DNA from 2 places in the Microbulbifer sp. VAAF005 genome. Region 2 is predicted to be linked to the other one. Evidence: predicted binding sites of a transcription regulator. Region 2 holds the regulator's gene; the other holds the start of a gene.
What was found. Region 2 encodes LexA, which represses DNA repair genes until DNA is damaged. Its sites were predicted from a motif close to ACTGTNTNTANANACAGT; they were not measured.
Positions count from the first base shown of each region.

Region 1: the regulator LexA is predicted to act here: its motif matches at 3,732-3,749, upstream of ruvC (crossover junction endodeoxyribonuclease RuvC).

Region 1 is NZ_CP120233.1:2,265,133-2,281,172, reverse strand. It holds gene P0078_RS10010 (HU family DNA-binding protein) at 1-352, opposite strand, end outside; gene P0078_RS10005 (FmdB family zinc ribbon protein) at 640-912, shown strand; gene aspS (aspartate--tRNA ligase) at 990-2,768, shown strand; gene P0078_RS09995 (YebC/PmpR family DNA-binding transcriptional regulator) at 2,874-3,617, shown strand; gene ruvC (crossover junction endodeoxyribonuclease RuvC) at 3,768-4,295, shown strand; gene ruvA (Holliday junction branch migration protein RuvA) at 4,353-4,964, shown strand; partial or broken gene ruvB (Holliday junction branch migration DNA helicase RuvB) at 4,988-6,006, shown strand; gene ybgC (tol-pal system-associated acyl-CoA thioesterase) at 6,019-6,423, shown strand; gene tolQ (protein TolQ) at 6,428-7,117, shown strand; gene tolR (protein TolR) at 7,138-7,569, shown strand; gene tolA (cell envelope integrity protein TolA) at 7,577-8,371, shown strand; gene tolB (Tol-Pal system beta propeller repeat protein TolB) at 8,368-9,663, shown strand; gene P0078_RS09950 (OmpA family protein) at 9,763-10,251, shown strand; gene P0078_RS09945 (hypothetical protein) at 10,248-10,388, opposite strand; partial or broken gene P0078_RS24570 (YbgF trimerization domain-containing protein) at 10,444-10,581, shown strand; gene ybgF (tol-pal system protein YbgF) at 10,704-11,108, shown strand; gene queE (7-carboxy-7-deazaguanine synthase QueE) at 11,215-11,874, shown strand; gene queC (7-cyano-7-deazaguanine synthase QueC) at 11,910-12,587, shown strand; tRNA gene P0078_RS09920 (tRNA-Lys) at 12,719-12,794, shown strand; tRNA gene P0078_RS09915 (tRNA-Lys) at 12,900-12,975, shown strand; gene P0078_RS09910 (hypothetical protein) at 13,716-14,672, shown strand; gene P0078_RS09905 (hypothetical protein) at 14,753-14,908, shown strand; gene P0078_RS09900 (hypothetical protein) at 15,180-16,019, shown strand.
Region 2 is NZ_CP120233.1:5,253,724-5,269,763, forward strand. It holds gene P0078_RS23655 (formylglycine-generating enzyme family protein) at 1-199, opposite strand, end outside; gene P0078_RS23660 (serine/threonine-protein kinase) at 319-1,689, opposite strand; gene P0078_RS23665 (PP2C family protein-serine/threonine phosphatase) at 1,707-2,627, opposite strand; gene P0078_RS23670 (FHA domain-containing protein) at 2,949-3,809, shown strand; gene P0078_RS23675 (glutaredoxin family protein) at 3,806-4,060, shown strand; gene P0078_RS23680 (transglycosylase SLT domain-containing protein) at 4,062-5,570, opposite strand; gene P0078_RS23685 (hypothetical protein) at 5,567-6,067, opposite strand; partial or broken gene P0078_RS23690 (ATP-binding cassette domain-containing protein) at 6,224-8,072, shown strand; gene P0078_RS23695 (universal stress protein) at 8,139-8,582, opposite strand; gene P0078_RS23700 (hypothetical protein) at 8,728-9,258, shown strand; gene topA (type I DNA topoisomerase) at 9,466-12,153, shown strand; gene P0078_RS23710 (DUF6586 family protein) at 12,157-12,648, shown strand; gene P0078_RS23715 (hypothetical protein) at 13,003-13,260, shown strand; gene lexA (transcriptional repressor LexA) at 13,324-13,929, opposite strand; gene P0078_RS23725 (LOG family protein) at 14,090-14,728, shown strand; gene P0078_RS23730 (TetR/AcrR family transcriptional regulator) at 15,012-15,641, shown strand; gene nagZ (beta-N-acetylhexosaminidase) at 15,675-16,040, shown strand, end outside.

The DNA.
Region 1 (16,040 bases), 2.4 Mb from region 2:
CCTGGATGCTGGCAGGCTTCGCCTTGAAGGTAGTCTCTTCACCGGTGAACGGGTTGATACCCTTGCGAGCTTTCTTAGCCGGCTTTTTCACGGTGGTGATTTTCATCAGGCCCGGCAGGGTGAATTCGCCAACTGCGCGCTTCTTGATGTGGCCTTCGATGATATCGTTCAGCTCGTCCAGAACAGATTGAACCTGCTTGCGGGACAGCTCAGTGCTTTCTGCAATCTGATTAAGTACTTGAGTCTTAGTGTACTTTTCCTTGATTGCTTTTACTTTCTTGGCCGGTGCAGCTTTGGCCGCAGCTTTCTTTGCCGGGGCCTTTTTAGTAGCAGCTTTCTTGGAGACAGCCATGGCTTACTTCCTTCTTTGTTGTTCGGTATATATCCGGTAAAAGTGTGTTTTTTCTCCCGCTGCGCTGCATCCGTTACGGGTGTCTCAGCGGGTGATGGGGGAAGTATATATAGTTTTTGTTCGGCCGCACGAAGAAATACTAGAAAAATAGTGCTTTTTTTACATTTTTTAGCCTCACGTCGCCTTTATGGGACGCTTTACCCAGGGAAAAGACCCGTGCAGCTTCTTACCTCTGTAGGCCTCATGTATACTCTCTCCCCCTTTTTTTAAGCACCAGGTACTGTGTAATGCCGATATATGAATACCAGTGCAATGCCTGCGGCCATGAAATGGAAGCTTTGCAGCGGATGAGCGATGACCCGCTCAAAGACTGCCCAGCTTGCGAGAAGGCCGAGCTGCGCAAGAAAATCTCAGCGGCTGGATTTCGCCTGAAGGGCGCCGGTTGGTATGAGACTGATTTTAAAACTGGTAGCAAGAAAAACCTCGCTGGCGGTGACTCTGCCAACAGTGGTAAGGCCAAAAGCGACAAGTCTGGCACAGCGGCGGCAAAGACGGCCTAGGCGAGCTGTGCGGGGCTGTCCGCGCGGTGTACCCTCTAACTAATCTTTTCACCTATCGATAACGGGAATTTTCATCCATGCGCAGCGATTACTGTGGCGTCCTTCGTTCTGCGGACATTGACCGCGTAGTAACCCTCTGTGGCTGGGTCGACCGCCGCCGCGATCACGGCGGAGTGATTTTTATCGACCTGCGCGACCGCGAGGGAATTGTACAGGTGGTGTTCGACCCCGATGCGGCCGAACACTTCGAGATGGCCGATCGCGTGCGCAGCGAATATGTGCTTAAAGTGACAGGTCGTGTGCGCGCCCGTGCCCCGGAGGCCGTGAATCCCAATATGGTGACCGGTGAAGTTGAGGTTTACGGCACAGAGCTGGAGATCCTCAATACTGCTGAGACAGTGCCTTTCCAGCTGGATGAGCACACCGAGGTGGGTGAAGATATCCGCTTGAAATACCGCTATCTGGATCTGCGCCGCAACGAAATGCAGAACAACCTGTATTTCCGTTCCAAGCTGACTACCGCAATCCGCAATTACCTGGATGAGCACGGCTTCCTCGATATCGAGACCCCAATCCTGACCCGCGCCACCCCAGAAGGTGCCCGGGATTACCTGGTGCCGAGCCGCACTCACGAGGGCAAGTTCTTCGCCCTGCCACAATCACCACAGCTGTTTAAGCAGTTGCTGATGGTTTCCGGTTTCGATCGCTACTACCAAATCGCCAAGTGTTTCCGCGATGAGGATTTGCGTGCTGATCGCCAGCCTGAATTTACCCAAATCGATATTGAGACCTCCTTCCTCGACGAAGAGGAAATCATGTCGATCACCGAGAACATGGTTCGCAAGCTGTTTAAAGAGCTTAAGGGTGTTGATCTGGGTGAATTCCCGCGCATGACCCACTACCAGGCGATGCTGCGCTACGGTTCCGACAAACCGGACCTGCGTATTCCACTGGAGATGGTGGAGATCAAGGACCTGATGACCGAGGTGGACTTCAAGGTATTCTCCGGGCCGGCCAATGATCCGAAGGGACGTGTTGCTGCGATTAAAGTACCTGGCGGTTGTAAGAAACTGACCCGCAAGCAACTGGACGATTACGGCAAGTTTGTCGGTATTTATGGCGCCAAGGGCCTGGCGTACATCAAGGTTAACGATCGCTCTGACCTGGAAAATGGTCTGCAGTCGCCAATCGTTAAATTCCTGCCGCTTGAAACCCGTGCAGCTATCCTCGATCGCCTGCAAGCGGAAGACGGTGATGTTCTTTTCTTCGGCTCGGACAAGGCCAAGATTGTCTCCGAAGCCCTGGGTGCATTGCGCTGCAAGCTGGGTGAAGACCTGGATCTGTACACCAGCGAGTGGGCGCCTTTGTGGGTTGTCGCCTTTCCAATGTTTGAAGAAAATGACGACGGCAGCCTGACTGCGTTGCACCACCCCTTCACTGCGCCTTCCTGTACCCCGGAAGAGTTGGAAAAGAATCCGCTCGAAGCACTTTCCCGCGCTTACGATATGGTACTTAACGGCACCGAACTGGGCGGTGGTTCTGTTCGTATCCACGACCAGTTGATGCAGGAAGCGGTATTCCGCATCCTGGGTATCGATGCTGAAGAGCAGCGCGAGAAGTTCGGCTTCCTGCTGGATGCGCTTAAATACGGTGCGCCGCCCCACGGTGGCCTGGCCTTTGGCCTGGATCGCCTGGTGATGTTGATGACCGGCAGTGACTCTATTCGCGATGTTATCGCTTTCCCGAAAACCCAGAGCGCCGCCTGTGTGATGACAGATGCCCCGGGTGCTGTAGATGCGAAACAACTGCGTGAGCTGAGTATTCGCCTGCGACAAAAAGAAGAAAAAATCAGCTGATTTTTCCCCGATGGGCCGAGCGAAGCGGGCCTATCCAATCGTAGTGATGGGCGATTCGCTTCGCTCTTTGGCTCATCCTACGCACTGACTGAAGAGAGACGGAAAATGGCCGGACATAGTAAATGGGCCAATATTAAGCACCGCAAAGCAGCTCAGGATGCCAAGCGGGGCAAGGTCTTTACCAAGATCATTCGCGAGTTGACGGTAGCCGCCAAATCGGGTCCAAACCCGGACGATAACCCGGCGCTGCGCGCCACTATCGATAAGGCTTTGGGCGCCAATATGAAGCGCGACACCATCGACAAAGCTATCGCCCGTGGCGCCGGCAATGCGGATGGTGAAAACTACGAAGCCGTAGTTTACGAGGGCTACGGCGTTGGTGGTGTAGCGGTCCTGGTGGAGTGCCTGACTGACAACCGCAACCGCACCGTGGCTGAAGTGCGTCACGCCTTCACCAAGCGCGGTGGCAACCTGGGTACCGACGGTTCCGTTAGCTATCTGTTTACCCGCAAAGGTCAGATGTTCTACGAGACCGGAGTGGATGAAGATGCGTTGATGGACGCAGCTCTCGAAGCCGGGGCTGAGGATATCGAATCCAACGATGACGGCAGTGTTGAAGTTACCACTGAATTCCAGGACTACCTGACGGTTAAGGACGCCCTGGTTGCAGCTGGTTTTACCCCGGACAGTGCCGAAATTGCCATGATTCCGTCCACCACGATTCCGCTGGATAAAGACGGTGCTGAAAAAGTACTCGCTCTGATCGAGATGCTGGAAGACTTGGATGATGTGCAAAACGTTTACACCAATGCGGATATTCCGGCAGAGGTGATGGAGGAGCTGGGCTAAAGCCGGTTCCGTAACTGGAGGCGGCTACTGTCCCGCCTCTGGTTTTTTATCTTTTCAAGCCCTTCTTACTCCCCCTCCCTTGACGCTTCCTGTTCACCTTGGGACACTCCCACCACTATATAAACATACAGATATTTGGGGAGCTGCCTTTTGACCCGAATCCTGGGTATTGACCCCGGCTCGCGAAAAACGGGCTATGGAATTATCGATGTGGAGCGGGGCAAGGCTCGCTATGTGGCCAGTGGGGTGATTCGTATTCCCGAAGGTGCCCTGCCTGAGCGCCTCAAACTGATTTTTGATGCAGTGAGCCAGATCGCCCAGCAATACCAGCCTGCTCAGATGGCAATTGAAAATGTTTTTATGTCCAAGAGCGCCGGCTCCGCCCTGAAATTGGGACAGGCCCGGGGGGCAGCTATTGTGGCAGGGGCAAATAGTGGTCTGGCAGTAGCCGAATATGAAGCTCGCAAAGTGAAGCAGGCAGTGGTCGGCAACGGTGGAGCGGATAAATTGCAGGTCCAGCACATGGTGAAAACCCTGCTGTCCCTACCTGCGTCGCCCCAGGAGGATGCCGCCGATGCGCTGGCCGTGGCTCTGTGTCATATGCATACCGAGCAAACCCTGGTATTTACCGCTGGCGGTGCGCGCAGTCGTTTTCGTCGTGGCCGCCTGAGCGTGTGATCGGCTGGTAGAATTGGCCCCGTAAAGGGCGCAGACAATATAAACCTGGAATAACACATGATTGGAAGATTGAGCGGTACCCTGGCCGCAGTGCAGCCGCCCCTGTTGTTGGTGGATGTACAGGGGGTGGGCTATGAAGTGCTCGCACCCATGACCACGATTTTTGAACTGCCCGCACTGGGGCAGCCGGTACAGCTGCACACTCATTTAGCGGTATCCGAAACTGCCCAGCAGTTATATGGTTTTATTCGCGATGGGGACCGCAAATTGTTTCGCACCCTGATCAAGGTGAGTGGAGTGGGTCCCAAGATGGCCCTGGCTATTTTATCCGGGCTGGACGGCGCTGCCCTGGCCCGCTGTGTGTCGGAGGATAATGTAGCGGCGCTGGTCAAAGTCCCCGGCGTCGGTAAAAAGACTGCTGAGCGCCTGATCGTGGAGCTGCGGGATAAATTGACCCCGGATTTTGGCGACGCCAACGATATCCCCCTGATGGCCGCTGCTGCCGAGCCCAAGGTGGATCACACCGGTGAAGCGGAGAGCGCCCTGGCGGCTCTGGGTTACAAGCCCACTGAAGCCAGTAAAATGGTGGCCCGCGCCAGCAAGGAGCAGCCGGATGCCGATAGTGCGACTTTGATTCGCCTGGCCCTTAAGGGAATGGCCCCCGCTTAATCTGAGGCCCTGGAGTTGTTGCAATGATCGAAGCCGACCGTTTGGTGGCACCGGAGCCCGTGGGCCCCTCGGGCCAGGAAGAGCAGTACGACCGCGCCGTGCGCCCCAAAACCCTGGATGATTATGTGGGTCAGCCAGTGGTGCGGGAGCAAATGGAGATCTTTATTCAGGCTGCCAAGCTGCGCAAAGAGGCCCTGGATCACACCCTGGTATTCGGACCGCCGGGGCTGGGTAAAACCACCCTGGCAAATATCATCGCCGCCGAAATGGGAGTGGCCATTAAGACCACCTCGGGCCCGGTACTGGAGAAGGCTGGCGATCTGGCTGCGTTGATGACCAACCTGGAGCCGGGGGATGTGCTTTTTATCGATGAGATCCACCGCCTCAGCCCCCATGTGGAAGAGGTACTGTATCCGGCGATGGAAGACTACCAGCTGGATATTATGATCGGCGAAGGACCTGCGGCGCGTTCGATTAAGCTCGACCTGCCACCCTTCACATTGGTGGGCGCCACCACAAGGGCAGGCCTGCTTACCTCGCCACTGCGGGATCGCTTCGGCATCGTCCAGAGGCTTGAGTTCTATAACGTTGAGGATCTCACCAGCATTGTCCGTCGCTCCGCTGGCCTGATGGGAGTGGAGATGGATGAAGGTGGAGCCTTGGAAGTTGCCCGTCGAGCTCGGGGTACCCCCGAATAGCCAACCGCCTGCTGCGCCGCGTGCGCGACTACGCGGAGGTTAAAGGTGATGGTGCCGTGGATTCCGGCATTGCCGATGCCGCTCTTAATATGCTCAATGTGGATTCCTGTGGTTTCGACCAGCTGGATCGCCGTATGCTACTGGCCATGATTGAGAAGTTCGATGGTGGACCAGTGGGGGTGGACAGTCTCGCTGCAGCAGTCAGTGAAGAGCGGGATACTCTGGAAGATGTGTTGGAGCCCTACCTGATTCAGCAGGGTTATATCGCCCGCACACCGCGAGGGCGAGTGGCAACCGGCCTGGCTTATGAGCACTTCGGCCTGCCGAAGCCCGATAATAAATAGAGAGAGGATGGGGTGAAGGAAGTTTTCAGTATTCCGCTGCGGGTTTATATCGAAGATACCGATGCTGGTGGTATCGTTTATTACGTGAATTATTTGAAGTATATGGAGCGCGCGCGCACAGAACTGCTGCGCTCCCTCGGGTATGATAAGCCGGCGATGCCAGAACAGGGGCTGTTACTGGTCGTGCACTCCGCCGAGATCCAGTATCGAAAGTCCGCACTTCTTGATGATGCATTGCGCGCTACGGCCTCGATTGGCAAACTGGGGCGGGCCGCAGTGACTTTTGAGCAAAAAATCTGGCGCGGCGATGAGCTAATTTGCGAAGGTGTGGTCAAAGTTGCTTGTGTCGCTGACGACAGCCGCAGGCCCTGTGCCCTGCCGGAACCTATTTATTCAGCATTAAAGGCAGTTATTTAAGAAGATGAACGCCGGTGAACAACTTTCTCTTTGGGGGCTAATCCAGAACGCCAGCCTGTTGGTACAGTTAGTTATGCTGCTGCTGTTACTGGCCTCTGTGGTGTCCTGGGTGATGATTATCCAGCGCGGGCTTTACCTGTCCCAGGCCAAGCGCTCCCTGAACAATTTCGAACGCCGCTTTTGGTCCGGTGCCGACCTGAACAAACTCTTCCGCGAAGGTAACGAACGAGCGGAAAAAGGCCGAACCGATGGTGTTGAGTCCCTTTTCCGCGCCGGATTTACTGAGTTTACCCGCCTGCGCCAGCAAGGCAGCAGCGGCCCTGAAGCGGTGATGGAAGGCACTGAGCGGGCCATGCGTGTGGCTATGTCCCGGGAGCAGGAAAAGGTGGAAATGAACCTACCGTTCCTGGCAACCGTAGGCTCTGTCAGTCCCTATATCGGTCTGTTTGGTACCGTGTGGGGGATTATGAATTCCTTCCGTGGTCTCGCCACTATGCACCAGGCCACTATTGCTACGGTCGCACCTGGTATCAGTGAAGCGTTGGTGGCTACGGCTATGGGCCTGTTTGCAGCAATTCCTGCGGTGATGGCTTTTAACCGCTATTCCGCCAAAGCGGAGTCGCTGTTGTCCAGCTACGAAACTTTCGCCGAGGAGTTTTCCTCTATCCTGCACCGCAAAGTGCATTCCGGCTGAGTAGTGAATAGGCGAACCCTATGAGTGTGTTTCGCAAGGGAACCAAAAAGAAGCTGGTCTCCGAGATCAATGTGGTGCCCTACATTGACGTAATGCTGGTGCTGCTAATTGTCTTTATGGTCACGGCACCATTGTTGATGCAGGGGGTCAAAGTCGACCTTCCAAACGCGCCCTCGGCGCCGATGGAGGAAACCGATGAGGAGCCGCTGATTATTTCTGTGCGCTCCGATGGCACCTATTACCTAAATCTGGGGACTGACGAGAAGAGCGCCAAGCCGCTCGCAGAAATTAAACAAACGGTCGCTAAGGTATTGCGCCAAAAGCCGGGAACCCCGGTTTTGGTGTGGGGTGACACCGAGGCCCGCTACGGCCTGATCGTCAATGCCATGACCGAACTGCAGCAGGCGGGAGCGCCCAGCGTCGGCCTGGTGACAGAGCCACCTCAGGGGTAGGGTGCCGGTGAATAAAGGCTTTTATGCATTGGCGATTATCATCAGCCTTGTCCTGCATGGGGCGCTTTTAGTTGCCATGACCTATGGCTGGGAAGCCAGCAGTATGCCTGAGCGCAAACCTATGCCAAAGTTTGTGCAGGCCAAGTTGGTGACGATTGAAGCGGCAACACCGAAGAAGAAGCTGCCGAAAAAGGTCGATAAAATAAAACAGCGTGCCGATCGCGCTGCGGAGCAAAAACGCAAGGCTGAGGTCGAACGTAAGCGCCGCGCAGCCTTGGAGCAGAAGAAAAAGCTCGAGGCGGAAAAGAAACGCAAAGCGAAAGTCGAAGCTGATCGCAAGGCACAGGCAGAGAAGGCCCGTCGCGAGAAAGAGCAGCAAGAGAAGGCGCGCAAAGAAAAAGAGCTGAAGGAGAAGCTGGCCCAAGAGCGCCAGAGTTCTTTTGACGAGGCCCTCCAGGATGAAGAGGAACTGCTGGATGCGAATGAGGCCGAGCAAGCGGTGATGTCCGTTGGCCAGGCGATCCAGCAGCAAATTGAGGCGGTATGGAGTCGCCCGCCCAGTGCCCGAAACGGTATGCTTACCAAGGTGAGAATAAACTTTGTCCCCACCGGCCGGGTGGTGGCAGCTAATATCGTCGAGGGCAGTGGTAATGCCGCCCTGGATCGCTCGGTACTGACCGCTATCAAAAAAGTGGAGGTATTTCCCGAAGTGGCCGACCTGGCCCGGGAGGAACCAGTGGTATTTGAGCGGGAAGTCCGCACAACTATTTTGAACTTTAAAGTCGAAGATCTGCGCCAATGATCAAGAGTTTACTGAAGACAGTCGCCATTATTGCAATCGCCTCGGTGAGCCTGGGGGCCCGAGCCCAGCTGGTGGTGGATATCACCAGCGGTATCGATGACCCCACACCGATCGCTGTGTCCCCATTCAGCTGGTCTGGTGGCGGGGTACTGGCGGAAGATGTTTCCGGGATTATTTCCTCAGACCTTCGCCGCAGTGGCCTTTTCTCCCCGGTGCCCAAGGAGGACATGCTGTCTTTCCCCAAGGCCCCGGAAGACGTGGTATTCCGCGACTGGCGTATCCTCGGCACCGAGTACATAGTGACTGGCCGCATTGAGCCGCAGGCCACCGGTTACCTGCTCACTTTTGATCTGGTCAATGTTTTCGGCCAGCACAAGATGTTCACCAAGCAAGTGCGCGGCGGCCAGACCCAGCTGCGGGATATCGCCCACCGCGCCGCCGATGAGATCTTTGAAGCTATCACCGGTATTCGCGGTGCCTTCTCCACGGAAATGGTGTACGTGCAGGAAGAGACCCGTGGCGGCAAGCCCAGCTATCTGCTGATGCGTGCGGATATCGATGGTGCTCGCGCCAAGCAGATCCGTCGTTTCAGTGCGCCGGTGATGTCTCCCATGTGGTCCCCCAATGGCCAGGAGCTCGCCTACGTCTCCTTTGAAACCGGGCGCCCGGCAATTTTTCGCGAGAACCTGCGCACGGGTGCGCGCAAGCAATTAACTAACTTCAAGGGCATCAACAGTTCGCCGACCTGGTCCCCGGATGGAACCAAACTGGCGATGGTGCTCTCCAAGGACGGCAACCCGGAGATCTACGTGCTGGATCTGGTCAGTAATAAACTGACAAGAATGACAAGGCACTTCTCCATTGATACTGAGCCGAACTGGATGCCAGATGGTAAATCACTGGTTTTCACCTCCGATAGGGGAGGGAAGCCACAAATTTACCAATTGACTCTTGCCACTGGTCAAGTCGACCGCTTAACCTTCGATGGCGATTACAATGCGCGGCCCCGTGTTTCTCCCGATGGAAAGACACTGGTGATGGTGCATCGTAATAGGGGCGTATTTACCATCGCTACGATGGATATCAACTCGGGCAGAGTGCGTGTCCTTACGGAGACTACGCTGGACGAATCCCCTAGTATCGCGCCGAATGGGGCCATGTTGATGTACGCTACCAAACGTGGGGATAAAGGTATTCTGGCAGCGGTGTCGCTGGATGCCGGGGTGAAGTACAACCTGCCCTCTCAGAGGGGTGATGTCCGTGAACCGGCCTGGTCGCCGTACTTTGAATAAGGCGGGGGTGCCCGACGCGCTTAAGCGAAGGGTGTGAATTAGAGCAAGTAGAAATCTTTCAGGATTTTCGATAACACTATATATAAAGCGGAGTAGCTTATGTTGAAATCAGTAAAAACAGGCCTTGGGTTAGCCTGTGTATTGGCAGTTATGGCTGGTTGTAGCAGCACTGACACCACCGAAGGCAGCCAGGAGACCCTGGACCAGGCAGATCAAACTGCGGTTGAAACCACCGATTTTGATACCACGCCAACCGAGACAGTTGCACCTCTGGAAAACGTAGTTTACTTCGATTTCGACCAGTCCCTGCTGAAGCCCGAAACCCGTGAGCTGCTGATCCGTCACGCTGACCGTATGCGCGCTGCCGCCGGTTCTGTTCGCCTGGAAGGCCACGCTGACGAACTGGGTACTCGCGAGTACAACCTGGCTCTGGGTGAGCGTCGTGCCAATGCCGTTCGCGACTTTTTGGTACTGCAAGGCGTAGACGCAGCTAACCTGGAAGTAATCAGCTACGGTGAAGAGCGTCCGGCTCAAATGGGTTCTAACGAATCTGCCCGTGCGATGAACCGTCGCGTTGTTATTAACTAATCGTAAAAATGGATGCCAATGGCTTTAACGATTAGAAAACTAGCGATCGCCGCAGCAGTAATGACTGCGGCATCGCCGGTATTTTCCCAGGCCCCGATTGTAGACCTGTCTTCTAAAAGCCAGGACCAGTCGACCATTACTTATACCGATGAGGTGGAAAGCGGTGCTCCGACACAGCTCGCCCGCGCCGGTATGTCACCACCCCGAGCCCAGGGCAATCCCCAGGCCGAAGCCTACTATCAAATGCAGGTTTTGCAGCAGGAAGTGCGGGAGTTGCGTGGCACAGTTGAAGAGTTGCGCCATGAGATCAAGCGTCTCAAACAGCAGCGCACCGAAGATTATATGGATCTGGACCGGCGTATTGCGCGCCTGAGTGGTACAGAGCCAGCGGCTCAGCCGCCGTCTACCGCTGAAGGCGGTGCTTCGTCCATGCAAGGGCAGGGGGCTCAGCAATGCCGCCTAAACCCCAGGGCCCGAAAGACGGCAAGAGCGAGCGCGACCGCTACCAGGCCAGCTTTGGCTTGGCCCGCAATGGCGATTACGGCGGCGCCAGTGAAGAGTTCAAAAGCCTGTTGCAGGACTTCCCCAATGGTCAGTACGCCCCGAATGCGAATTATTGGCTGGGTGAGATTGCACTGGTTCAAGGCAACCTGGAGGAGGCTCGGGAGTGGTTCGTAGCCCTCCTCGACGGTTACCCGAATTCCAGTAAAGTCTGGGATGGCCGCTACAAGCTGGGTACTGTTTATCACCAGCTGGGTGACCAGCAAAAAGCCCGCAACCTGCTGGAGCAGGTGGCAGCCAGTGACGCCAGAGCGTCGAACCTGGCGAAGAAGTATCTGCAGGAGAACTTCCAGTAGCCTTCAGCCGCTACTGACTGCCATCGCTGGTTTTTTGAGCAGAAAAAGCCTATGATCCCGCGCCCGGGTGGCATGTGCCACTCGGGCGTTTTTGTGTTGGGTGTGTATGACCGATCTTTCCAAAGAATCACTCAGAATCAGTGAAATTTTCTACTCCCTTCAGGGAGAAGCGCGAGAAAGTGGCCTTCCTACGGTGTTTGTACGCCTGACGGGCTGCCCGTTACGCTGTACCTATTGCGACTCCGAGTACGCCTTTTACGGCGGCGAGCGCATGACGCTGGAGCAGATTTTGCAGCAGGTGCAAAGCCATCCCGCTCGCCATGTGTGCGTTACCGGTGGTGAGCCCCTGGCCCAGCCCAATTGTTTTCCCCTGATGAAGGCGCTTTGCGATGCGGGCTATGCGGTGTCCCTTGAGACCAGTGGCGCTATGCCTGTGGATAAAGTGGATGAGCGGGTGTCGAGAGTGGTCGACCTGAAAACGCCGGCCTCCGGGGAGCAGCACCGCAACCGAATGGAGAATATGCAAGTACTCACTCGCCAGGACCAGATCAAATTTGTGATCTGTGATCGCGGGGATTATGACTGGGCTCGATTCACCCTGGATCAGTACCGCTTACCTGAGCGGGTTGGAGAGGTGCTTTTCTCCCCCAGTTACGAGCAGCTGCAGCCGCGCCAGCTAGCTGAATGGATACTGGAAGATGGGTTACCGGTGCGTATGCAGATGCAAATGCACAAGCTGTTGTGGGGTGACATCCCCGGCGTCTAAAGCGCCGCTGCGCCACATCAAGAAAAGAGGAAAAAATGACAGCAAAGAAAGCAGTAATCTTGCTATCCGGTGGCCTGGACTCAGCCACCGTACTGGCCATGGCTCGCGCTGAGGGCTACGAGTGTTACGCCCTGGGCTTCGATTATGGCCAGCGTCACGAGGCAGAACTATTGGCTGCGCAGAAGGTGGCGAAGGACTTGGGGGCCGTTGAGCACAAGGTGGTTAAGCTCGACCTGCGCTCAATCGGCGGATCGGCGTTGACCGATGACTCTATCGAAGTACCCGAAGAGGAAACCTCCGGTATTCCGGTGACCTATGTGCCGGCGCGAAACACGGTGTTCCTGTCTATTGCCCTGGGCTGGGCAGAGGTGCTGGGCGCCCAGGATATTTTCGTGGGTGTGAACGCCGTGGACTACTCCGGCTATCCGGATTGCCGCCCAGAATATATTGAGGCCTACGAGAAGATGGCCAACCTGGCTACCAGGGCCGGTGTCGAGGGCAATAAACTGTCTATACGAGCGCCACTGATGGACATGAGCAAGGCGGATATTGTTACAGAAGGGACCCGCTTAGGGGTGGACTACAGTTTAACTGTGTCCTGCTACCAAGCCTTGCCAGATGGCGCTGCCTGCCGTCGCTGCGACAGTTGCCGCCTGAGGGCTGCCGGCTTCACAGAGGCCGGCCTGGAGGACCCCACGGTCTACGCACCTTAATTGGCCGTTGGCGCCAATTTTTTGAACAAATACCTAACTCCTTAAATTTGTTAGATTTTTTTTGAGTTAGGTATTGTCTTTTCGAAATAGATCCGTAAGATACGCAGCTCCTCACAACGAGGCATCGAAAAGGGTCGTTAGCTCAGTCGGTAGAGCAGTTGGCTTTTAACCAATTGGTCGCTGGTTCGAATCCAGCACGACCCACCATTTTCGACAGGGATGCCCAAGGCAACCCATCCAGTTTTTACACTTCTGCGCGAAGGTAAAAACAACCCAAGTTGGACCATTACCAAGTTAGTCCAACCATCCTGGGGGTCGTTAGCTCAGTTGGTAGAGCAGTTGGCTTTTAACCAATTGGTCGCTGGTTCGAATCCAGCACGACCCACCATCTCTTCTCAACTTCCGTAATAATTACTTCTCTTAGATTTCTCTAAAATCTATTTAATTTTCTATTTCTGTTTGCTAAATATTTTCACTCGACTATTGGCGCTGCTTTTTAGTAGGTGCTGACAACGCAAATAATTTGTTCGTGCGCCTGGATCTATTTTATTTCATCACTAAGGCGCTTCTAGATCTTGACCGGATCCATCTAAGGGATATGTCACATCTAGCGCTGGTACTACTAGCACCAGATTAGCGACATAAGTGGCTAGTGAGAGTCATCTTCTTAGTTGTTGAATGACTTGATCCGCTAAGAGTGAGTTATTAAAGCTCTACCGGTGGCACAGAAATTTAATTCCAAACTTTGTTCCTAGTTTTTCCCCACTTCCTTCTTATAGCTGTATCGCCGCTTATCGTTAACTCTTACCCAGTAGTTGGTCGGCCCATGATCAGCGATTTGAGAATAGTTTCTAAATATTCAGTCGTTCATTATCGCAAGTGACCTTGTGCCAGTGCATGTCAATTCCTCTTGGGATTTGTTGTTCGCATAATTGCCTGTGTCAATTTTATTGCCTCAGCGCTCGAGTTTGGCGAGCTTTAACACCTCTTTGGTTTGGAGTAGGGATGGCGCTAAATTGGATTTTGCGCATGCCTTACGCCGACATGCCTATTGGTATCGATGTTGTTGATGAGGCCCTCTAGTTTGAGTCCCAAGAAAAGCTTGAATAGTTAATGAAGGATTGAATTATGAGGAAGTTGAAGCCTGTAGCTCTAGTTATATTGGCCGCAGTGAGTGGAAGTGCGATGGCCAGTAATAATACGACGTTAATAGATCAGCAGGGAGTGGGTAATACAGCGAACGCCAATCAGGTTGACCCTACGGCTATAGGGAACCTGATAGATGTCACCCAAATTGGCGATGTAAACTCTTCGTCATCGACCCAGGCGAGCGATGCCGTAAGTAATACCATGACCCACTACCAAGAGGGTGATGGCAATATGGCCGAGTCTTTCCAGCAGTTTATGACTGAGTCCAGTTCGCTAGAAATTAACCAAATTGGGAATAATAACGATACGACAGCGGAGCAACTTGAATCACTTGGTTCTACCCAGGAACTAAATCAAGCTGGGGAGATGAACTTTATGACCATCACCCAGACTGATACCGAAGCATCTAGTATCGCGGTGACTCAAACTGGCGATATGAATGATGCGATCATAATGGGGCAGGTCTTCGATATATTGGGAAGTGGTGTCATCCTAAATCAAATTGGCGATGACAATATGGCCCAGATTTCCCAGCAGAGTGTTGTTGAATTTAGCTCGGTGTCAGCAGATCAGTTTGGCAACCAGAATAGCTTTGATAGTGAGCAATTAATGGGGGTTTTTAATTCCACCGTTACTGCTATCCAGTCAGGCGATTTGAATGCTATCGAGTCAGACCAGGAAAATGGAGTTACTTCAAGTACGGTCCTAATTACTCAAACCGGTACCAGCAACTTTGGTGGGGCCCTACAGCAGAATGGCGTTGCCAATAGTACTGTAAGTGTGACTCAGGTAGGGGATGGTAACTTTGGTGGTGGTGTTCAGGATACTGGTATAGATACCAGTGTTGGCATAGTGAGCCAATCTGGTACTGGTAATATGGGCGTTACCCAGCAAGCTGGGGGAACTTCTTTGCCTCTGCAACGGTTACTCAGTTAGGGTCTACGAATGATGCGACGTTGGGGCAAATTACTGCCACCTCAGTTACGGGCACCATATTTCAAAATGGTACCGATAATATGGCGGGCGTACTCCAGCAGGGAAATATGCTTAGTGTGGCGACAACCACTCAAATCGGTGATTTGAATCAACATACAACGGAGCAAATGCTAGATTCACAAACTGCAATCGCGACGCAAAATGGTACTTCCAATATTGGATTTATTTTTCAATAGATTTAATTGGGGCTTTGCGATATCAGCATGAATACCGGCAGTTGTCGTGTATCTGCAAAGTCCCAGTTTTTCTTTTGTGTTTTATTCATTCCTATGTTTGAGATATGAGTGATTTATTTAGGGAGTTACATGTTCTCTTCCTATTGACTCTCTCCTGTCTGGTTTGGCTTTTAACTCTAATTTAAATTGACTTAGATTATTTTCTGGAATGTTTTGCTACGCCTGGAGTTTAAACAGAAGGGGTGAGATCTATGTACAAGGGATTAGTTAAATGAAAATTTGGACTTCAGTTACTGCAATAGCTGCGCTCGCTGTTAGTGGCCATTCTATGGGCGGCAATAATACGACAGATATTGATCAGGATGGTGTTGGGCATCTGGCAACAGTGGATCAGTCTAATCCGACCAGTACCAATAATACCGTCTCGATAACTCAAATAGGAGATTCCCATCAGGCATCGGTTTTACAAGGTGCCCTTACAGATTTGAATACCGGCACGATTGAGCAATCGGGATTGATGAACGAAGCAATCCTGGAACAAATTGCAGAAGTCTCAGAGAGTACGGCTCTAATTATCCAGTCTGGCGATGGTAATTTGGGCTGGGTGGTCCAAGATGATTTTGTTGAAGCAGGTAGCGCCACTGTTATCCAGTCCGGTTCAAATAATGAGGGTATTGCAGCCCAGGTGGATGTGGGGGGAATACAGGGTACTGTCGCTGTTACTCAGAACGGGACAATGAACTTTGCACTGGCGCTCCATGAGGATTTTACGCTCAATAGCACTGGGCTAATTAATCAACTTGGAAGTGAAAATAGTGCCGACTTATTTCAGGGGGACCTGACTGAATCGAGTTTTATCAGTGTTGATCAAGATGGAACTCTCAATGAGGCGTTGGTAGCGCAGGGCTTTGCCCTATTTTCCTCTATTACCACCTTCCAAAGTGGTGATATGAATTATGCGGAGGTTTCCCAGTCGGGGTTAAGCACTGGATTAGCCACTATTACTCAAGTGGGAACCTCTAATGTTCATGTTACAAGTCAGACAAATGACGGACAGGTGGCTACGGCTGTTCAGATAGGGACGGGCAACCAGGGAAATATTGTTCAATAGTAGTAGTGGGCTTTTAGGGGG
Region 2 (16,040 bases):
CCAGTCCACCTGAGGACAACTTGGACTGGAATCTCTTGCCAATAAAGTAGGCTCGCTCCAGCTTGAAAGTCACTTCCAGGTCTTTATCTTCAAGCACGATCCATTGACGAACCTTGCTGAAGCCTGGCTTACTCACCTCTACATCATATCTCCCGGGGCCCAATTCTAGGCCTGGTAGGTAGCGCGGGGCTATATTCATAATCCGTACACGAGCATCAGAGGGCTCAGTGTTTATTGTCAGACTGTACAGCGGAGGCTCGCTCTTTACTTCTGGTTCATTAGGCTGGGAAGGGAGCTTTTCAATGGAGGCATCATTTTCTATTGGAGCAGGTGCCTGGTTATTAGAAGGAATTTCCCTGGCTTGGGCAGCCTGTACGAGAGGGGGCTTACCTGTGCGGTTTGTTCCTGTGAGCCAGAGTGATTTACTTCTGAAGTTATCAGTGCAGGTTCAACACCTGTATCAGGAATTGCAGAGCTATCTTCTTCTTTGCTTCCCAGAAGTGAGACTGCAGTAAAATCGCTAGCACTATCCAGCACCGGTACACCAAGTCGCCAGCCTGCCTTGTGGTCAATAATACTGTACAAGCTCCAAGTTGTGGTGAGGGAAAGGGCCACCAGACTACTCACTAGCCAGGGGCGTCTGTGCTTCGTCGGTTCGGCCAGGAACTGCCGTAGGCGCACAACGGTGTCTTGTTCTTTGCGCGCTGGTTGCTCTGGTGTTGCTGTTCCCTGCCAGCTGGTAGTAATTTTATTGAGCCGATCTGTCACACTGCCATAGATTGTCAGTATCAGCGCTTTTGCCAGGCTCGAAGTTTTTAAGGTTGAATTGTTCAGCTGACTGATTTGATTGGCAGGCTTGCCTGCGAGTGCCGCGACTAAATCGTCTGCTGCATCGGCAATATCGAGTCCGCGCTGAAAGCGCTTGTCCGGATCTTTGGCCAGAAAACGATCGAGTAGAGGCTGATAGAGTGCATGTCGGGCTGGCAGTCTTGGCACCGGGTCTGTGAGATGTTTAATCGCTATAGCGACGGCTTCATCTGCTTGATAGGGCACGGCTCCGGTAAGCATTTCATAGAAAACAACTCCTAGACTGTAAAGGTCTGCGCGACCATCCACTGCTGCTCCACGCGCTTGCTCAGGGCTCATGTAGTGAGGGGTCCCTACAACCATCCCGCTGTTTGTCATACGAGTAGTTCTTGCGATAGCTCTAGCTACACCAAAGTCACTGAGTACGGCCGACCCATCTTCACGAAACAAAATGTTTTCTGGTTTTAGGTCTCGATGCACATAACCTTTGCTGTGGGAGTGATCCAGGGCCATGGCAATCTGGCGCACTACGTTGAGCGCCTCCAATGGCTCAAGTCCACCTTTGCCCAGCTGCTCGGCAACTGAGCCGCCGGGCATATAATCCATCGCGATATAGTTGAGGCTGCGATAGCGTCCAATATCATGGATGCCAACAATATTGGGGTGCGACAACTGCCCGACAATGTTCGCTTCTCGCTGAAATCGCTCACTGAAGATTGGGTCGGCATTTAATACCGGCGACATAACTTTCAGGGCTACCTGTCGGCCAACACTACGCTGTACAGCCAGGTAAACCGAGGACATTCCGCCTTGATTGATTTTCTTCAGGATACGATAGCCTGGTATTTGCAGTGACGAAGTACCGCTATTGACGACTTCCATTAAATGCTTTCCCTAGCTCAAAGCAAAAATGAAAGTCCATAGGCAGTTGCGGCAACTAAAGCGACTGCTAAAAGGAGGACAAGAGGGCTGTACTTTTTGTATGTCGGGTTGGTCTGGCTGGATTCATTGATTGGATAAGTGGGGGAAATAGTGGAAAAGGGCTGCGCTGTGGATGGGGCATCAATAACCTGAACGGTGACGTTGTCCTTTCCGCCTGCATCAAGAGCTGCTGCGATCAGGAGTTCAGTAGCTCTATGGATATCACTGTTTTCTGCAAGTACTTGGGCGATTAATTCTGCTGGTACTTCAGAACTAAGTCCGTCACTACAGATAAGTAGCCTCTGTCCCGCAGCCCACCGATAGGAAACCCTGTCAACTTCTAGCTTGGGATTGGTACTGCCGCCTATGCATCGGGTGATTACATGTCGGTTTGGATGTATAGCGGCTTCTTCAGAGTTGATGGCTCCTGAGTCCATAAGCATCTGCACGTAGGAGTGGTCACTGGTAAGTTGGGTGAGCTTTCCGTTTGACTCCCCTGGGACCCATAAATAAGCACGGCTGTCACCTACCCAGTAAATATGGAAGTAGTCTCCTTCTTCGGCAACAACGACCGCTGTGGAACCCATATTGGCTGTGGTTTGCTCGTCGCCCAGCAAAAGAGCGTGTGCTTTTTGCAGGGCACGCTCGTAGTGCCTGTCAGTTTCGGCTGACTTTTGGATTTCCTCAACAACGGTCTTGCTGGCGAGTTCACCTGCGTGGTGACCGCCCAGGCCATCGGCTACAACCCAGATGCCTTTGTCTTCTGCGGCCCAATAGGCGTCTTCGTTCTGTTCACGCTTATAGCCGGTATGGGTGGCGCCAGCACTGCGTGTAGCATTTTTGCTATGTTGAACTGACCCGCTGTGCCGTGATACTTCGCGTACTTTGGCTTCACTCACTGGCGTGCAACTACCTGTAATTTATTTTGATCTTTCTAACGGTGATAACCCTCCGGTAATCACGCGCCTCTTCCCTGTTGTGCTTTTGACATGTTCTATTTGTCAAATGCTTAATAGGTCATCGCTGAATCTGTTAAATACTAGACCTTTGGGCCATTTTAAGCTGCAAACCGAATCACACGCTAATGATATTGCCCATGATAAACTCAACTTTACCAATAAAAGTGAGTGTTTAGGCTGCTTTTTAACATTAGTTAAGCTCACTGTCTTCAATAATCGGCCAATTTTTACGCGGCCATTGTGGCTTTAGGAGCGATTTCAATGCTCAAACTTTGCGATATCAATGATCTCAGCCAAAGTGTTTGGCTGGTATCACCGGGAGTAACTGTGGGGCGGGCACAGAGTAGTGACTTGTGTATAGCGGATGATTCAGTAGCGAAGTCGCACTTGAAAATTACAGTGGATGGGGATGTTCTGACCCTTCACAATTTATCGGGCGCTGCCCGAATACTACTTAACGGCCAGCCAACTGGTACTCCTTGTCGATTAAAAATAAATGATCAGGTCAAAGTGGGTAGCCGTTTACTTCAGGTTGTCGACCCCAAGGTGACTAAGCTTAAGTCTGATACTTCCAAGTCGGTTACGAATAAAGGTGTTGCTTGGGCGCTGCGTGCCAATCACCGGGCAATCGCGGGAAAAGTATTTCCTGTGAAGGAGAGCGCAGTAATAGGGCGCTCCGATGAGTGTGATATTACCTTTTCGCTTTCTCACCTTTCGCGCAGGCACGCCCGTCTCGAGGTAAGGGAGGGCTTACTGTTTGTTATTGATTTAGGTTCAGCAAATGGAACATTTGTCAACAATAGGAAGGTGAGTGAAAGTCGAGTGCGCAGAGGAGATGAACTGAGATTCGACTCTTTGAGTTTCTCGGTGGTCGGTCCTGCTGATGACAATAATCGTACAGCTGTGCGCCCGGCTTTGCCGGAGTTCGAATTGCCCAGCTCTTCCTCTGTCTCTGGAGACGCCGATACAATCCCCTATGCAGTGCAACCCAGTCTGCCTGAGGAGGTGCCTGGGGAAGTCGATAAGCCAAAGGCTAAAAGTAAAACGTGGCTTTTAATAGTGGGGCTTGCGTTGAGTGTTGCGGGATATTTCTGGGGCAGCAGCTTGGGGGTTTTTGGATGAGTGATATAAAAGAGCTTTTACTCTACACCACTTTGGGTTGCGGCTTGTGCGAAAAAGCCAAAATTGAAATTTGGCCTGCCCTGGAAAAATTCAACTTGCGTCTTCGCGAGGTGGATATCGCCGAGGATGAAGCGTTAATGGAGCGCTTTTCTATCTGCATTCCGGTGGTTGGCCTTGGAGACCCCGACGATGTTTGCGGTTGGCCGTTTGACCAGGTGCAATTGCAAGAATGGCTGAAGGAGCGGCTTTAAATTACAGCCGGCTCGCAGCTTCACTCTCCCTTAATAGTTGCAGTTTGGTGCCGCTGCGGTAAGCGTAAATCACTGAATAGGCGAGCACATTTTGCACATAATTCCGTGTTTCCCTGAATGGAATAGTTTCAATCCACACATCATAGGGCAGCTGTTTTCGGGTCTCTTTTAGCCATCCCGCTACGCGGGTTGGCCCGGCATTATAGGCGGCCGCTGCCAGAAAGCGGTTATTGTCAAAGCGGTTAAGTAAGCTACTTAAGTAAAAGCTGCCCAGTGCAATATTGGTGTTGGGGCTCAATAGGTCCCAGCTGCGTCGATAGCGCACCCCCGCTCTGCGCGCAGTAGCTTTTGCCGTGGATGGGAGCAATTGCATAAGTCCCAGGGCCCCGGAGCTGGATTTTGCATCGTGGCTAAAGTGGCTCTCTTGTCGTGCCACAGCGTAAATCAGATATGGTTCTAGAGCCGAGCTCTGGGCACCAACCTGTTTGCTCACATCGTGAACAATATCGGAAAAGGCGAGAGGGAATCGCAGTTCCAAGTCGTCGAGGTAGTCAGCCGCAAGCACTGACTGGATTGATTTATGGTACCAACCCCAGGCGCTAGCTACTTTGCCAGCCGCAAGTAATTCCTGGTGGTCCATAGCTCTTGTGGCATAGCTCCATTCCCTTCGGGCATGGAAGAGTTCGCCTATCGCTTGTAATTCTCGGGCTCTCTGCAGTTCGGGGCGCTTTGCCATCTCCTGCACTTGAATGGGGGTGATTGGTGCAGGCCGGTGCTCAAAGCTGTACTGTTGCCCCAAGGTATCAGCGGCAAGGAAACCGTAGTAACTGCGATTGCGGGCGGCTTTGCGGTAAAGGTGGGAGGAGGCTTCAGAGCTTCCTGTGCCATAAAGTTCTTCCAGTGAGCGGGCTTTCCAATATATCCACCGGTCGAGTTGTTGTTTCTCCTCAGGTAGGCGGTCAATCCAGAACGCGACCTGTTGCCAATTTAATTCACGTAGGGATTGTCTGGCTAGCCACTCGATGGTGCGGCCATCTGTCACTGTGTGATGTTCAACCAGCTGTTGCAAGCGCTGCATATTATCCTGGCGAGCAAATTGACGTGCCAAGTGCTTGAACATGGCTTCTTGTTGGGCATCGGAAAACAAGTAGCTGGCCTGATAGCGGTGCCAGGCAGTTTCAGCTTTGATCGCGTCTTTTTTCGCCAATTGGTGCAATCCGTGCAACACGATATCGCGATATTCCAGTGGGTTGTAGGCGAACTTGGTGTCAGTGAGAAGCATCTGTGGGTTGCGATGGACCGAGCGTAAAAGTTTGGCTTTCTCTGCTTGGGCTGGCGTCATTTTTCTGGCGATATAACGTGCCAAATCGAGATTGCCTTCTTCGACTGCCAGCAGGTGCCGCTTCCAAGCGAGTTCCTGCGTCAAGCCGCCGTTTTTCATCCAGCGGGCAAAAACGGGGTCGCACTCCTCGACTTGGGACCGCCCAACAAGCCAGAGTTCTGATATCAACTGCTGTGTTTCTGCCTGATAGCCGTCTCGGCGCGATAGGGCATCGGCGTAATAGCAGCGGAGGGAGGTGCGACTGTGTTGCGAAGGTTGGTAATAGCGCAGGTAAGTCGAGAACTTTTTTGACTACCGAGTTGGCGCAACAACCTGACCATCATCCAGTCGCCAATAGCCGTGCCTCTGTTGCTCTCCAGGAATTGATCAACTTCTTTTAAGGGCAGCTGGTGCAGTTTTTCACTGAGCGCCCAATAGTCAATATAAGCAGCGAGGGGATAATCTTTGAGCTCAGCTTTAAGTGCTCGAAGTTGCCGTCGATCCCTGTATTTTATCGCCTGCCGGGCCTGGCGCAGCTTTTCTCTCTGCGCCGCACGATTATCTTCGGATACTTCCGGTGCGATAGCGGTTGCCTGAACAGATTGTGCATTAGTGGGCACGGCTGTGCAGAGACAGGTGATGATTAGGGCAGAAAGAAGCGCGATTCCTTTTGCGTCAGCTGACATCTCAATTACCTCAGTTGGACGTGTGTTTCCAGCTATGACTGACTATACGGTAAAAACGCGTAAAATAGCTGATTTTTCACAGAACCCGAAAGAGCCGACTTCGCTTCTTTCATCAGCGGGATTGAGGTTCGGGTTTGATAATTGTAGTGCCTATTTATGTTGCTTCTATTGGATGGGGTCAGTCTTCGTTACGGGACCCAGGTACTGGCAGACAATGTCAGCGCAAAAGTTGAGCGTGGAGATCGTATATGCCTTGTGGGGCGTAATGGGGAGGGGAAATCCAGCCTGTTGCGCTTGATCGCGGGGCAAGTTGACGCGGATAGCGGCGAGATTGTTCGTGCCAGCGGTATGGTTCAAGCGGTGTTGGAGCAGGAGTTGCCTGCCGATTGCCCCGATTCTGTCTACGGGTACGTGGCTATGGGATTGGGCGAAATAGGCGCTGTTTTGTCGGCGTACAGGGACTCCCCCACAGCAGAGCTACAAGCCAAAATCGAAGCGGCTCACGGTTGGGAGCTGCTGCCGAAAGTGGACAGTGTATTAGATCGTTTGGGGCTCGATGCAGACGAAAAGGTTGCCGACCTTTCCGGTGGCTGGCAGCGCCGTGCTGCTCTGGCTCGCGCTTTGGTGGTGGAGCCTGATCTGCTGATACTGGATGAGCCAACCAACCACCTGGATATTGCTGCAGTCGAATGGCTTGAGAATTTCCTTGCCAGCTATCGTGGCGCTCTTTTGTTTGTGAGCCATGATCGTGCATTGGCACAACGTTTGGCCACCAGCGTATGGGATTTGGATCGTGGACACTTGCGGACTTTTCGCTGCAAGTTTGATCGTTACCAGGAAGAAAAAGAGAAGCTTCTCGAAGAGGAGGCAAAAAACGAGGCCTTGTTTGACAAAAAATTGGCGCAGGAAGAAACCTGGATTCGGCAGGGAATTAAAGCGCGCCGAACCCGTAATGAGGGGCGGGTAAGAGCGCTTCAAGCACTGCGTCGCCAAAGGGAAGCGCGCCGGTCCCTGCAGGGTATAGCCAAGATGGCCCTGGATAGCGGTGAGATGTCCGGCAAATTGGTCGCTGAGTTGAAGTGCGTCACTTTTGCTTACCCCGATGAGCAACCGTTGATTAGGGATTTATCATTCACGCTGATGCGTGGAGACCGCGTTGGCCTAATAGGCCCCAATGGTGTCGGCAAAAGTACCCTGATCAAATTGCTGCTGGGAGAGCTAAAGTCCCAGGGGGAGTGTGCGCCTGGGTACCAAGCAGCAAGTGGCCTATTTCGATCAGCGCCGGGATCAGCTGAATCCCGATTTGACTGTGCTCGATAATGTCGCAGAAGGGCGCGACTCAGTGACTATTGGTGGTAAAAGCCGCCACGTAATGTCTTATTTGGCCGATTTTCTTTTTAGTGGTGTTAAAGCCCGTACTAAAGTCAGCGCTTTGAGTGGTGGAGAGCGAAATCGCGCTTTGCTGGCAAAATTGTTTAGCCAGCCCGCCAATATTTTGGTGCTCGACGAGCCCACCAATGACCTGGATGTAGAAACCCTGGAGCTGCTTGAACAGTTACTCCTGGACTTTGGCGGAACGGTTCTACTCGTGAGCCATGACCGTGCTTTCCTGGATAATGTGGTGGGCTCATGCCTCGCATTTGAGGGGGATGGCCGCATCCGTGAATACGTGGGTGGTTATGGGGATTTTGTGCGCCAAGGTGGCAGCTTTGTCGCCGAGCTGAAAGAAGTTAAGCCAGCTGCTAGCAAACCAAAGGAAAAGCCCCAGTCCCAGGAGGCGGCTCCAGCGAAGAAAAAGAAACTGAGCTATAAGCTTCAAAGGGAGCTGGATAGCCTGCCCGCCTTGATTGAGTCTTTGGAAGAAGAGATAGGGGCTATTGAGCAAGAGGTTGCCGACCCCAGTTTTTATCAGCAGGAGCAGGCGTTGGTGCAGGCTAAGCTGAACACCCTGACGGAAAGGCAGGCCCAGCTCGAAGAGGCATTTGAACGCTGGTCAGAGCTGGAGGGGGAGACGACTAAGTTGAAGGGGAAGCTGCAATTCTTGCTGCTTCCCCTCCCCAATTTTGAAGGATTATTCGTCTTCCATATGTACCCGAATCGCCAGAACGTCGCATTTGGCGCCATGGAGAACTCCGTTAGCGGTGGAGCCGAGTAATAGCGCTAAGCCGTGACGACCGTGGCTGCCAATAATGATTAAGTCGGCTTCGATATCTTTGGCTAAGCGATGAATCTCAGTAGATGGCTGGCCGAGTATTACGTGCTGGCGATCTGCGGGGATATCCAGCCGATCGGCGGCTTTTTGCAATTGCTCCTTGGCCTGGGACTGTAGTTGGTCCTGTACCTCGGAGAGGTCCATTGGGATGTCGCCGCCATAGGCAAAAGTTAAGGGCTCAATGGCGTGTAATAGGCTTAATTCGGCACCAAATGCCTCAGCCATATCAGCGGCCCTATCAAGCACCTGGGAAGACTCTTTTGACAGGTCCAAGCCCACGAGGATGTGTCGGTATTTCGCCATAATTTACCTGCTCCTATCCCTTTTATTGACTGTGAAAAACACCCTTGTGACACCTATTTTGAGTCTACCGCAAAAAAAACCGATTGACATAGATCACGCGGAACACCGCACAATAGTCACTTTTTTCCACTGATGAGGAGTGGTTATGTCTGATTGGTTGCCGGTGATTATCGTCGGATTTGCCATCGCTTTGGTGCTGGGGCCGGTGATGTGGCTCAAGCCCAATGCCCGTGACAGCCGTCTTGCAGATTTGCGTAGCCGGGCGGCCCAGGCTGGCATTACCGTACAAATCCAAGCGTTGCCTGCGGCTTTGGGTGATGGGACTGCGGCTGTCTATTATCACCGCTGGCAGAACCGCAAAGGCCTGAGTGTGGGGTGGGTTTTGGATAAGCAACGGATTGAGCACGAACTGAATTTTTCCGGTGTTTGGGATTGGGCTGATGGCCAGCCAGCTCCGCAAGGGGCATGGAAATATTTGCGCGAGCTACTGGAAAAAATCCCTCGGGACGCCTGTGCGATTACTGCAACACCAGTGGGTCTCGGTATTCAGTGGCCGGAGTCAGGAGGCAATCAAGCCTTCCAGAAACTGATGGCGTCGCTCGATGAGTACACCCCCTTAATAGAAGAAGCTATTCGAAAAGTGAGTTCACGCGCGGCGACTGAGGGGCTGTCTTGATTGCCGTATTAGCGGTGTAAAAGAGCGTCTACTGAGTCGCATTTAGGCGGACTGCCCAGTGCCAAATTTGGTGACTGTGAGTGGAAAATTGTCAGCTTTGCTTGACCGCGCTTGAAGTGAGGCTTATATATTCGCGCAGCACAAGCCCAATAGGAGGGCTTGTAAGACTTGCAATAGCAGTAAATTTTCATTTGAAATCAAAGGCTTATGGGTAAATCACTGGTCATCGTCGAATCACCGGCCAAAGCGAAAACCATCAATAAATATCTCGGCAAGGACTTTGTTGTGAAGTCCAGTGTCGGCCATATTCGCGATTTGCCCACAGGTGGGGGCAATAAACAGCCGGTTGACGCAAAGGAGCGCGCCCGTCGTGCAGCGGAAACACGCAAGCTTTCCCCCGAGGCGAAAGAGGCTTACAAGCGGAAGAAAAACCGCGATCAGCTGATTAAGCGTATGGGGATCGACCCGGATCACGAGTGGCAAGCCCACTACGAGATATTGCCGGGTAAAGAGAAAGTGGTGAGTGAGTTACAAAAACTCGCCGAAGGCGCCGATCATATCTACCTCGCAACGGACTTGGATCGCGAGGGAGAGGCAATTGCCTGGCATTTGCGTGAAGCAATTGGTGGCGATAACGATCGCTACCGCCGGGTAGTGTTTAATGAAATTACCAAGTCTGCGATTCAGGAGGCCTTTAAAGATCCCGGCCGCCTGAATATTAATCGGGTAAACGCCCAGCAAGCGCGCCGTTTCCTCGATCGAATCGTTGGCTATATGGTATCCCCTCTACTGTGGGAAAAAGTGGCCAGGGGCTTGTCTGCGGGACGTGTGCAATCTGTTGCGGTCCGCCTCGTAGTTGAGCGGGAGCGGGAGATTCGCGCGTTTATCCCGGAAGAGTACTGGACCCTGTTTGCCGATACGGCGACGGCAAAGGCTTCCAAGCTGCGCCTCGAGGTGAAAAAGCAGGCTGGTGAGGCTTTCCGTCCTACCAACGAAGAGCTGGCAATGAGTGCTGCCAAGCAGCTTCAGTCCAGTGAGTTTGTTGTTTCCGCCCGTGACGATAAGCCAACCAGCTCCAAGCCCAGTGCACCATTTATTACTTCTACCTTGCAGCAGGCGGCCAGTAACCGCCTCGGCTTCAGTGTGAAGAAGACCATGACCCTGGCCCAGCGCTTGTATGAAGCCGGTCATATCACCTATATGCGTACAGATTCCACCAACCTCAGTAAAGAGGCTGTGGAATCTGCACGGGATTATATTGCCGAGAATTACGGCGATAAGTATCTTCCAGAAAGCCCCAATAGCTACAGCAGTAAAGAGGGCGCTCAAGAGGCGCACGAAGCGATTCGCCCGTCCGATGTTCGTATCGCCCCAAATATGTTGTCCGGTGTTGAGCGGGATGCGGAGAGGTTATACAACCTGATTTGGCAGCAGTTCGTGGCCTGCCAGATGACGCCTGCCCAATTTACCTCCTCTTCAATCGTGGTCAGCGCAGGTGACTTTGAGTTGCGTGCGCGGGGTCGAGTAATTCGTTTCGATGGTTTCCTGAAAGTTGCGCCACCGAGCGGCAAAAAAGATGAAGATCTGGTGCTTCCAGATGTGAAGGTAGGCGAAAAGCTATCCCTGCAACAGCTGGATCCCAAGCAGCACTTTACCAAGCCGCCTGCGCGGTTTAGTGAAGCGGCCCTGGTTAAGGAGCTGGAGAAGCGCGGTATCGGCCGTCCCTCCACCTATGCTTCCATTATTTCCACGATCCAGGATCGCGGTTATGTCCGCCTGGAAAACCGTCGTTTTTACGCTGAGAAAATGGGGGATATTGTTACCGACCGTCTCAGCGAAAGTTTCAAGAACCTGATGGACTACGGATTTACCGCAAACCTGGAGGAATCCCTGGATGCGGTTGCCGACGGCGATAAGGGTTGGAAGCAACTGCTCGATGAGTTTTATCAGGACTTTTCCGGGCGCCTGGAAAAAGCCCAGTCTGCCGATGCAGGTATGCGTCGCAATACGCCGACAGATACTGATATCGAGTGCACCAAATGTGGCCGTCATATGCAGATCCGCACTGGCTCCACCGGTGTATTCCTGGGGTGCTCTGGATACGCACTGCCGCCAAAAGAGCGTTGTACCAATACCATGAACCTGGTTTCTGGTGATGAGGCGGTCGATGCGGATAAGGACGAGGAAGCTGAATCCAGGTTGCTGCGGGAGAAGCGCCGCTGCGGCAAGTGCGGCACGGCTATGGATAGCTACCTGCTAGATGAGCAGCGTAAATTGCATATCTGTGGCAATAACCCGGATTGCAATGGCTACGAGATTGAGCAGGGCACTTTTAAAATTAAAGGCTATGACGGCCCCATTATTGAGTGCGATAAGTGTGGCAGTGATATGCAGTTGAAGTCTGGTCGCTTTGGCAAGTACTTCGGCTGTACCAATGAAGACTGTAAAAACACCCGCAAGCTGCTGAAAAATGGGCAGCCGGCGCCACCGAAAATGGATCCGGTTCCCATGCCGGAATTGGCCTGTATCAAAGTTGAGGATCACTATATCCTGCGCGATGGTGCCTCGGGTCTATTCTTGGCTGCCAGCCAGTTCCCGAAAAACCGTGAGACCCGTGCGCCCCTGGTTAAAGAGCTGCTGCCTCACCAGAGTGAGATCGATCCAAAATACAGCTTCCTATTCTCTGCACCGACTCAAGATGACAGTGGGCGGGATACCGTAGTTCGATTTAGCCGCAAAACCCAGGAGCAATATGTTCAATCTGAGGAAGAGGGCAAGGCGACCGGTTGGCGTGCTTTTTATCGCGATGGTGGTTGGAAAGTAGAGGCCTCCACCAAGAGCACTGCTGCCAAGCGCAAGAAACCCGCAGCTAAAAAGACAGCGGCAAAGAAGTAGGTAATGAGTAACTCTTACACGATTCATGTCACTTCGGCTCTACGCAAGAGCCAGCTGTTGCTGCAACAGCCGTGGGACTTGCCTCTCCAGCGCGATGCGCTGGAAGAGGCAGCGTTGATGCAGTTGTGCAAGGCCTATCGGGCTTTTCTTGCAGAGCAGGCAGCCCAGCTTCAGCTGGGGTTTGAACCGGAGTCTCCGCAGTTGATCATTGATGCGCTGGGCGTTCAGGGTAGGGCTAGTGCAGAGGCCAATGAGCTGTCCGGCCTGGTCGGCGACCCGCAGAGTTGGTTATCCCATATGCTTTACGCCTGGGAAGAGCAGCAGAAAATATCTGTGGGTGCTGATGAAAAACAGCAACAGGTTAATTTAATCCCGCTACACAACGAAGTTGCCAAGCCTGAGTTTGCACCTTTGTCCAAAGAGTTGTTGCTTCAGTGGCATCGCTCGCTGAATGAATTGGTGGTAAGGCAGCGCGCTCACTTGGATGAGTGTTAACTAATACGCTTACTCGACCTCGGTGAACTTCTGAATAGGTTCGTAATGTTCCTGCGAATTTTGAAGGTTGTTGATATTAGGCGCACCTCTGCGGGAAAGTCCGCTGTCCTTTGAGTGAGTCACAATAGAATAGTTGTGGCCCACTCGACATAACCCGCAGCTGGTGCAACGTGCAAAGCAATTCACTCTTCTCTTGTGATCTCTTGAGTGGTTTAGGTAATTCTTTGATATAGCGTACTGGTAATAGACTGCCTCGAAAGTCAGGAGCCAGAAGCCCTCAAATTGGATGAATGAAACTTATCGCAAGCCTGTGGTACACTGGGCGCAAACTGTTGTGCCGTGAAGGAAAAGCGAATGTCCTCCGAAACTTTTGAAATAATCGAGCTGGCTAATGGCGATGTAGCTTTGCGTCGTGCTGGCCATAAAGAGGACCCTTTGGTAAGCATTTCTTTTTCTGCAGAAAGCCTTCAGTTTCTGCGCAAGAACAAGGTTGCTGTGGCAAGGGCTATGTTGGAAGCGGGCATTGAAGCCGTACAAAATCTAGACGATCTTGAGGCTGGTTACTTCGAGGAAGAAGACGATTTAATGCCGGTAAATCATACTATTCACTAACATCAGCGTTAGTTCGAGTCTTATCAACAGCGGCCAATGGCCGCTGTTGTCGTTTTTAGGGGCTTAAGGCGTTTGGCGAATAACCCCTACGGCTAATCCCTCAATCACAAAGTTCTTATCTCTCATATCGACTTGAATTAACTCAAAGTCATTATTTTCAGGTAGCAACTGAACGGTTGCCTGATTTCCCTTGCGGCGAAAGCGTTTCACTGTGACTTCGTCATCGATACGGGCAACGACGATTTGGCCATTGCGCACTTGCTCGGTCTTTTGCACTGCCAGCAAGTCTCCATCGAGAATGCCCGCATCTCGCATACTCATACCATGCACCCTCAACAAATAATCTGCGGGGGGATGGAAGAAGCTCGCGGGCAAGTCGCAGTAATCCTCAATATGTTCGCTGGCGAGTATGGGATTCCCCGCAGCTACTCTACCCACAATCGGCAAGCCGGATTGGTGATCCGGAATTCGAATGCCTCGGGAAGCGCCGGCAACCATCTCAATGGCGCCTTTTCTGGCGAGTGCTTTCAGGTGTTCCTCGGCGGCATTGGGCGAGCGGAAGCCGAGCTCCTGGGCAATTTCTGCCCGCGTTGGCGGGTAGCCTGTTTCATCCAGGTAGGACTTGATCAGGTCGAGAACCTGGGACTGACGAGCGGTGAGATTGGTCATAGATTTACCTAGTTTTCTGTATTTATATACAGTTGCTGGAATTATATACAGATTTATTGTTCGCGCAATCCTCAGGTTTTAGTCTTTGTGAGCTGCTACATTGATGGAGAAAGCAAGGAGAGAAGAAAGCGTTGAAGGAACTGACAAAGAGGGAAAAATAATGTTGGATGCAAAAATGCCGGAAGCCTGGAGAGTGCTTCGTATTCAGTCTGAATTGGTAGATGGGATAGAGCGGCTGATAGCGTTAGGTGGTGCAGTGACAGTGTTTGGAGGGGCGAGATTTACAGAGGACAGTCCTGAATATCAGCAGGGGGTAAAGTTGGGAGAGTTGCTCGCGGCTGAAGGGATCCCCGTGATTACCGGTGGTGGGCCGGGGCTGATGGAGGCTTGTAACCGAGGGGCTTTCGGGCAGCCCGGCGCATCAATTGGGTTAAACATAGAGCTGCCTTTTGAGCAGGCGGCAAATCCATATCAGGACATCAGTTTGAACTTCCGATACTTTTTTGTACGGAAATTTATGTTTGTAAAACACGCACTTGGATTCGTTGGACTTCCCGGTGGCTACGGCACGTTGGATGAGCTGTTTGAAGCTCTTACCTTGGTGCAAACGCAGAAAGTGCGGCGTTTCCCAATTGTGTTGGTAGGTAAGCGTTACTGGAGCGGGCTGTACGATTGGTTGGTAGATACAGTGTTAGAGCGCGATTGTATCGATGCCAGTGATCTAGACCTTTTTCATATCGTTGATAGTGTGGAGGAGGCTGCGGCCCTGATTATGAAATATATGCAGGTGAAAGAATAATTATTCGGATGATCTTAAAATACCGAAAAAATTTTCAAAGTTATTTTTGTTAAAGCTGCCCCCGGTCTAAAAGGCTATGCCGGCTGGTGGGGTGGCGTACTTGCACAAGTTGGCGGGAGATCAACTCCAGCAGTATTGATCTTACCGCCTGACATACATTTCCCTGTTATTTTTACTCTTGTACCTTGCTGAGTGGAGAGCTTAGCTGGCGGGCTCTAGATCAGTGAGAATGTGCTACTCTGGCGTCGATTAAACGTATGTTTTAAATGGTGGTTTGATACTTATGAGCCAGATAGATACGGTCAGCCGGATACTCGATGCAGCGGAAGTGCTGTTTGCTGAACGGGGTTTTCCTGAAACCTCATTGAGAACAATTACGAGCACGGCCGGGGTTAATCTGGCGGCAGTTAACTACCATTTCGGCTCCAAGAAAGAATTGATACAGGCGGTATTTGAACGCTTTTTAACGCCTTTCACTAACGCTCTGGAAGAAGAGCTTGATCGCCGTATTGCCCTGGGGCAGCCCCTGGGGGTGGAGGAGCTGATCGAATGCCTGTATCGAGTTGGGTTGGGAAGCCTTGGGCTGGAGGGAAAGGATCCACAGCGATTTATGCGCCTCTTAGGGTTGGCCTATACCCAGTTCCAGGGGCATTTGCGTCGATTTATCGTATCTCGATACGGGGATACTTACCGTCGTTTTGCCGGATTGCTGGCTGAAGCGTTACCAGGCTTGGACCCAGAAACTTTCTATTGGCGCCTCTACTTTATGCTGGGAGCGACCATTTTTACACTGTCGAGCCACGATGCGATTGAGGCTATCCTGCGAGAGGATTTCGGTTCTGACAGTACCCTGACCCAGACTCTTGAGCGATTGGTACCCGCTGCTTCGGCCATGTTGAAGGTAGATAATTAGTGGGCGCACTCTTTAATCGATAAGGAACTTAATATGTCTTTACCACCCGGACCGGTCATGGTGGATATCGAGGGGCTTGAACTCACCGAGGAAGACTGTGAGTTGCTTCGGCATCCGATGGTGGGCGGGCTGATCTTTTTTGCGAGAAACTATCGGGATCGCCAGCAGCTTATCGAATTGGTTAACTCCATCCGTGCGGTGCGACCAGAGATCCTGCTAGCGGTAGATCAGGAGGGTGGTAGGGTTCAGCGGTTTCGCGATGACTTTACGCGAATACCTTCAATGCAGGCCCTCAGTGCTGTCGCCAGTAACGAGCAATTGCAGGATGTGGGGTGGCTGCTGGCCGCAGAGTTGCTTGCTGTAGGAGTGGATTTTAGCTTCGCGCCGGTATTGGATGCG